Regions from separate parts of the Rhizobium oryzihabitans genome, predicted to be linked through region 2. Evidence: predicted binding sites of a transcription regulator. Region 2 holds the regulator's gene; the other holds the start of a gene.
The links. The regulator PhoB, encoded in region 2, activates phosphate uptake and scavenging genes when phosphate is short. The targets are predictions, from matches to a motif close to TGTCATNNANCTGTCAT.
Positions count from the first base shown of each region.

Region 1: the regulator PhoB is predicted to act here: its motif matches at 1,653-1,669, upstream of G3A56_RS01065 (ceramide glucosyltransferase).

Region 1 covers NZ_CP048632.1:192,868-196,275, forward strand. Annotated here, with positions in the region: gene G3A56_RS01055 (ETC complex I subunit) at 1-27, opposite strand, end outside; tRNA gene G3A56_RS01060 (tRNA-Pro) at 295-371, shown strand; gene G3A56_RS01065 (ceramide glucosyltransferase) at 427-1,569, opposite strand; gene G3A56_RS01070 (DUF982 domain-containing protein) at 1,785-2,054, opposite strand; gene G3A56_RS01075 (BON domain-containing protein) at 2,268-2,516, shown strand; gene G3A56_RS01080 (DUF192 domain-containing protein) at 2,576-3,058, opposite strand; gene G3A56_RS01085 (cold-shock protein) at 3,058-3,408, opposite strand, start outside.
Region 2 covers NZ_CP048632.1:1,764,530-1,767,937, forward strand. Annotated here, with positions in the region: partial or broken gene G3A56_RS09345 (acetylornithine transaminase) at 1-412, opposite strand, end outside; gene G3A56_RS09350 (GcrA family cell cycle regulator) at 842-1,375, shown strand; gene phoB (phosphate regulon transcriptional regulator PhoB) at 1,677-2,360, opposite strand; gene phoU (phosphate signaling complex protein PhoU) at 2,392-3,117, opposite strand; gene pstB (phosphate ABC transporter ATP-binding protein PstB) at 3,215-3,408, opposite strand, start outside.

The DNA of each region.
Region 1 (3,408 bases), 1.6 Mb from region 2:
TGCAGGGCGGTAAATCTTCGCAGACATGTCGAAACTGCTCCGGTTGGGCGGTGGGGCACAACACCCCAGATTACTCTTCACGTACCTGAATAGAATAACCAAATCGTGTCAGGAACGCTGAAATTTGAAATGGACCGACTTCATGTGAGAGTCAAGACGATTATCCCTTGCCATCGCTTTGCTGCCCCGTGGCGCCAAGGCGCTTTTGGGCGATGGAGAGAATGGGCTGAACAAAGATGAATTTCCCTGTTGCGGAGTTTGGGTGAACCGTGTATTCCCCAGCCATCGCCTCGGCGGAGTGTAGCGCAGTCTGGTAGCGCATCTGGTTTGGGACCAGAGGGTCGGGAGTTCGAATCTCTCCACTCCGACCATTTAAAGCAATATATCCGCTTGTCGGCGCAACCTCCTTAAAAGAAAAGCTTCCGTTCAGTCCGCTGATGGTCCGGCCAAAGTGCTCTCGGCTGTGCCGATCGTCATGACATTGCCGCGCCATGCGACCGCGCTGCCGATCCAGCTGCGCCCCCAGACAAAGGGCATGATCACGTCGCGCGCGATCATGGCCGGCAGGGTATAAAGAGAGACCGGCCACCGGTTGAGTGCTGTGAGCGCCAGCTCCGGGCCGTACATGATGGTGAGAACGGCGATGGCGGTGACGCTAAGATCGACGTCCGCGGCAAGGGCGGCGGCGAGCGCGAAGAGGAGCGGGGGCAGCGCGCCGGTGAGGATTTCCGGGGCGAAATATTGCGGGAAGGTCACGCGCCGCAGCCGCGCCCAGCGGGTCTGCCGCGACCAGATCTCGCCGGCATGACGCTGGCCGAGCGGCTGTTCGAAGGGGGCGGAGACCAGGTGCACGCTGCGGCCGGCATTTCTGACCAGCTTCGTCGAGGCGGCGTCCTCGGCGATTTCAGCGGCAAGCGCGCGAATGCCGCCATGCTCTTCCAGGAACGGCTTGTTCCACAACATCGATTTGCCCTGCGCAAAACCCATGCCGATCGCTTCGGCCGCATATTGCCAGCGGCCCTGTGAGCCGTTGAGGAAAGCGCACTCGACATGGGCCCAGAAGCCCGTCGGGCGGGAGCCGAGCGGCGGCGAGCAGACAAGCCCGCTATCCGGCCGCCAGGCTGACATCATGGTCGCGATATAGGATGGCGGCATCAGCACGTTCGAATCGGCCAGAATGACCCATTCGTGGCGGGCGGCGCGCCAGCCTTTCACGCAATTGTTCAGTTTCGGATTGGCGCTGATGCGGTCATCACCGATGAGCAATTGCGCTGAAACCGCAGGCGAGGCGGCGCTGGCTTTGCGCACTTCCTCGATCACGGGATCGAGTTCGTCGGCAACGCAGAACAGCAGCTCGTAATCCGGCCAGTCGAGCTCAAAGGCGCGCGAGAGTGTCAACGGTGTGAAGTTTTCCACGCCACGCAGCGGCACTACCAGCGAGACCGGCGGTTTTTGCCGAACAAGTGCGTTTTCCGTGTCACGTCTTGTCAGGCGCCAGCCGGCGAGAACAATCCCGAGAAGATTGAAGGCGAGGAGCAGAATTGCGCAAAGGGCAAAAACAGTTTCCATGCTGGCCAGTTCCACTCCCAAGCTTTCGGCGATTTGCGCCAATCGATTCCATGGAATTCGTTCCTGCCGATTATAACGTTTGAGTGACAGTTACATGTCATCATCGGCAGGCGGGCAGGGTGCGCGGTGCGGGAAACGGCGCCGCAGCACCGATCCGGCGGCAAAGAAAAGCCCTTCGTGAAGAAGGGCAAAGTCATCATCGCAGCTAACGAACCTTAGTGGATGTTCAGGATATGCGCGTGACTGCTTGCGACGAGAAACGATTCCCGCGCTTTTTCGATATCGCATTTTCCGGCGATCGCATCGAGGCAGTTCCTGCGCGCTTCCTCATATTCCGGGCCATGTTCCTCGGGCCAGCGGTACATCAACATGTCCAGCGCCACCAGAGGGCTGTAAATCTCCACCGCTACGCAAAGCGGCAGATGGATCGCTACCGGCTTCATCCACGAGGCGTGGTGACACGGCTCCGTTCTGTTTATCAGCATGTCATTCTCCTCCCTGTTTCATGTCCCTTTCAGGCTGTTCTCTCTCCCATGCGCGAAATGCTCGCCTCACGAAATGGTTCCCGATCACCTAAAATGTGATCGGTCAGGGGGTTCCAATTTTCCAAGATGAATGGAAGATGAACGAAATGATGAACCGGAGATGAACAAAACCGCTATTGGCGCGTTGTAATGTCCATAAGAAGGAGAACGCATATGTTCAATTTGTCAGGCATTCAGGAAAGCTTCTTCGGAGACCGCATGGCTGGCGTATGTCAGGCGATCACCTCTGCCCTGGCCTTCGAAACGGGACTTGAGAAGTCGCGTATTTCCGCAATCGTCGAAAATGACGTGATCTATCTGGAAGGCACGGCCGATTCGGTCGAGGCGATCGATATTGCCATCAACCTTGCCGCCTCCATCTCCAATTGCCGGATTTTGAGCCATATCGAGCCGGTATACTGATATTCTGCAAGCCGGGCGAAACGTCGTCCGGCTTTTTCAGACACCATAACGCGGCAATGTTATTTCCGGTTGCCGATCTGAGCACTGCGCACCATGTCGCCAGGCTTGATGCCATAACGCTTCGCAATGCCGCCATTCAGTTCAAGCACAAATTTTACCACTCCGCGGGAGCTGATGATCGCTTCCGAATGGGGAACCGCGTTTTCGTGGATATGGGTGATTCGGCCGTCCCGGGCGATGAACAGCATATCGAGTGGAATAAGGGTATTCCTCATCCACATAGCCACGTCCCGCTCTTGGCCAAAATCGAACAGCATGCCGTTTTCAAGTGGCATTGATTTGCGAAACATCAGCCCCTGTTCGCGCTGGGCGTTGTTGAGGGCAAGTTCCGCAACGAAGTCATGGCTTTTCCCGGCGGCGCTTTCGATCGTCAGCGGCTCGGATCTGAAATTCTGCTGCTGGGCTTGGGCGACGCCTGCGAAGGTGAAAAAAAGAAGCGCCAGAACGGCGCTCTTCATCACTGTGCGAAACAAGGCGGTCATCAGTGGGACATCCCGATCGGGGCAGGATTATCGGGATGGATTTCCGCCGCCATCAAACCCTTATCGCCATCACCATAACGCACCAGCACCACCTGGCCGGGGCGCAGTTCCGTCAGGCCGAAACGACGCAGCGTTTCCATATGCACGAAAATATCCTCGGTTCCTTCGCCACGCGTCAGGAAGCCGAAACCCTTGGTGCGGTTGAACCACTTGACGATGGCGCGCTCAAGCCCGCTCGAGGGTGTGACCTGCACATGGGTGCGCACCGGCGGCAGCTGCGAGGGGTGAACGGCAGTCGACTGATCCATCGACAGGATGCGGAAAGCCTGAAAGCCCCGGTCGCGCCGCTG
Region 2 (3,408 bases):
GCAAGCGTACGGCCATGGAAGGCGCCTTCGAAGGTGACGATACGGAACTTTTCCGGATGGCCTTTCGAATAGTGATAACGGCGCGCGGTCTTGATTGCACATTCCAGTGCTTCCGCGCCGGAATTGGTGAAGAACACCTTGTCTGCGAAAGTCGCTTCCGTCAGGCGCCTGGCGAGTTTTTCCTGTCCCGGCACTTCGTAGAGGTTCGAGACGTGCCAGACCTTCTCGGCCTGCGTCTTGATCGCATCCACAAGGTGCGGATGGGCATGGCCCAGCGAGTTGACGGCGACACCGGCCGCAAAATCGAGATATCGTTCGCCGCTTTCCGTGAACAGCCAGACGCCCTCACCGCGCTCAAAGCGCAGGGGGCTCTGGAAAACGTATCAAACAATGGCGCGGCGGCTTCGGCCATGGCTGTATCACTCCTTGCGCAGATGCGCTGTCAACGGTTGTCAATAGGCTTCAAGGGTTATCCCTCGCCTGAAAATCAAAAATGCCGCCTCGCGGCGGCAGGGGCACTATTGTCACTTCGTTTGCCGATGTCAACAAAAGTCCGCGTTTCCCGGGCTTCTCAAGCCCTAGTAGGTGGCGGCCGGTGAGCCCCAAGGTGTTGCCTTTCAGACTCAACTCGCCAGCAAGTTGGGGAAAACCGGAAAATCGATTCCAGATGATTCCCCGACTCTTGCCACGGACTCTGCGTGGCACTAGGTTAATCGCTAATTACTAGACTGCATTGCGGCGGAACTAGTCACCAAAAATCCGGCGGAAACCACGCTTGCGGCACGCCCGCGAGACGGAGAGGGATTCTGCCGAAAATACACGCGACAAGCGGAGAAGCGGCATGAACTGGACAGACGAGCGAGTCGAAAAACTCAAGAAATTGTGGTCCGAAGGGCTTAGCGCCAGCCAGATAGCAGCGCAGCTGGGCGGTGTCAGCCGCAATGCCGTAATCGGCAAGGTCCATCGTCTCAACCTGCCGGGGCGCGTCAAGGCTGGCGGTCCGGTCACTTCGGCACGTTCCGCGCCCAAGCGCACCGCTGCACCTGCTCCGCGCACGACGACTTTCGCAGGCCGCGCCAACGCAGCCCCGGCGCGGGTTCTCACCCGTTCGAACGCGGCAACGGCGCTGCACGAGGAGATCGACATCGAGACCGCACAGGTTCTCGATTACGTTCCTTCCAAAAACGTTGTCACGCCGATTTCCCGTCGCCTGACGCTGACGGAACTGACCGAGCGCACCTGCAAGTGGCCGGTTGGCGATCCGCTGAAGGACGACTTCCATTTCTGCGGTTGTGAAGCGCTGGAATCTTCGCCCTATTGCAAGTTCCATGCGAAACTCGCCTACCAGCCGGTGAGCGAGCGCCGCAAGGCTTGAGTGTTGCGGCACGCATTTCAACACTCAAAATTACGGGCCTTCGGGCCCGTTTTTTTTATGACGAAAAACAGGCCGGCTCCGCGGTCAGCTTGATGACAGCGCGCCGAACCCTTGCCACTCCCTCGCGATTGGGCGTCACCCTTCGATCCTGGTTTCAACTGGCTGCCGATCCTCCGTGAAAACGGAGAATGGCATTGAGTTTTGTGGATGTTGATATAGAAAAAGCCCGAAACCGTTTCCGATTTCGGGCCTGCTTTTTTGCGGCACCATGTTGCCAGCGAAACTATCGGCTCCGCTTCGCTCAGGCTTCCATCGAATATCCGGCGCCACGCACAGTGCGGATAACATCCTGCATGTGCGAAAAATTCAGAGCCTTGCGCAGACGGCCGACATGCACATCGACAGTGCGCTCATCGACATAGATATCGTGACCCCAGACGCCATCCAGCAATTGCGAGCGGGAAAACACCCGGCCCGGCGATGTCATCAGGAACTCCAGCAAGCGGAATTCCGTCGGGCCGAGGCGAACTTCGCGGCTTTTGCGGTGAACGCGATGGGTTTCGCGATCGAGTTCGATATCGCCGCATTTCAGCACCGATGACAGAACCTCGGGCCGGGCCCGGCGCAGCATGGCCTTGACGCGGGCCATGAGTTCCGGCGTCGAAAACGGCTTGACGACATAATCATCGGCACCGGTGGCAAGACCGCGAACCCGCTCGCTTTCCTCTCCGCGCGCCGTCAGCATGATGATGGGCAGGCGTTCGGTTTCCGGCCGCATTCTCAATCGCCTGCAGAGTTCGATACCGGACACGCCGGGCAGCATCCAATCCAGGATGAGAAGATCCGGAATACGCTCCTGCAGCCTGATTTCCGCCTCGTCGCCACGGGGTATCGTGTCGACGTCGTATCCCTCAGCCTCGAGATTGTAACGAAGCAGGACGCTCAGCGCTTCCTCGTCTTCCACAACTGCAATCTTGGGCACCATATATTGAACTCCGCAAGCTTCTGCTTGTCTGTTACTCGGTCACCGAACCGAGGGTGTTGGAACTGTCGTCCTTCGGACGCTCGCCCTCCGGCTGGCTGCCGGTGGTCATGTAATAGATCGTCTCGGCAATATTCGTGGCATGGTCGCCGATGCGCTCGATGTTCTTGGCGCAGAACAGAAGATGCGTGCAGGTGGTGATGTTGCGCGGATCTTCCATCATGTAGGTCAGAAGCTCCCGGAAGAGCGACGTGTACATGGCGTCGATTTCCTCGTCGCGCTCGCGAATGGCATTGGCCTTCTCGGCGGAACGGGTGGAATAGACGTCGAGGACTTCCTTGAGCTGCACCAGCGCCAGCTCCGACAGATGTTCGATGCCGCGCGCGAGCTTGCGCGGCACGCCGGTTCCGGCAACCGCAATGACGCGCTTTGCGGTGTTCTTGCCCAGATCGCCGACGCGCTCGAGATCGGCGGCGATGCGCAGGGTGCCGATGATCTCGCGAAGGTCGGCCGCCACAGGCTGGCGTCTGGCGATGGTGACGATGGCCTTGTCGCCGATTTCGCGTTCGGCATGGTCGAGAATTGTATCGTCGGAAATGACCTTCTGCGCGAGTGCGGCATCGGAATTGACGAGCGCACGCACGGCGTCGCCGCACATCTGCTCGGCAAGACCGCCCATTTCGGCGATGCGGCGCGTCAGAAACTTCAATTCGTCGTCATAGGCGGACAGGATATGCGAATGGGTCGTTGTCTGTGTCACGGTCTAGTCCTCCGGCTTGGCCTGCATGCGCGTACCCGGAAGCGGGCACGGCAGAGGCACCAGTCTTGTTCGGTTTCGAGAAAGCGCCGGCCGGGGATCAGCCGAAGCGGCCCATGATGTAATCCTGCGTGCGCTGGTCATCCGGATTGGTGAACATCTTGTCCGTTTCATTTTCTTCGACAAGATGACCAAGATGGAACATGGCCGTACGCTGCGAAACACGCGCCGCCTGCTGCATGGAGTGCGTGACGATGACGATCGTGTAGTTGGTGCGCAGTTCGTGGATCAGTT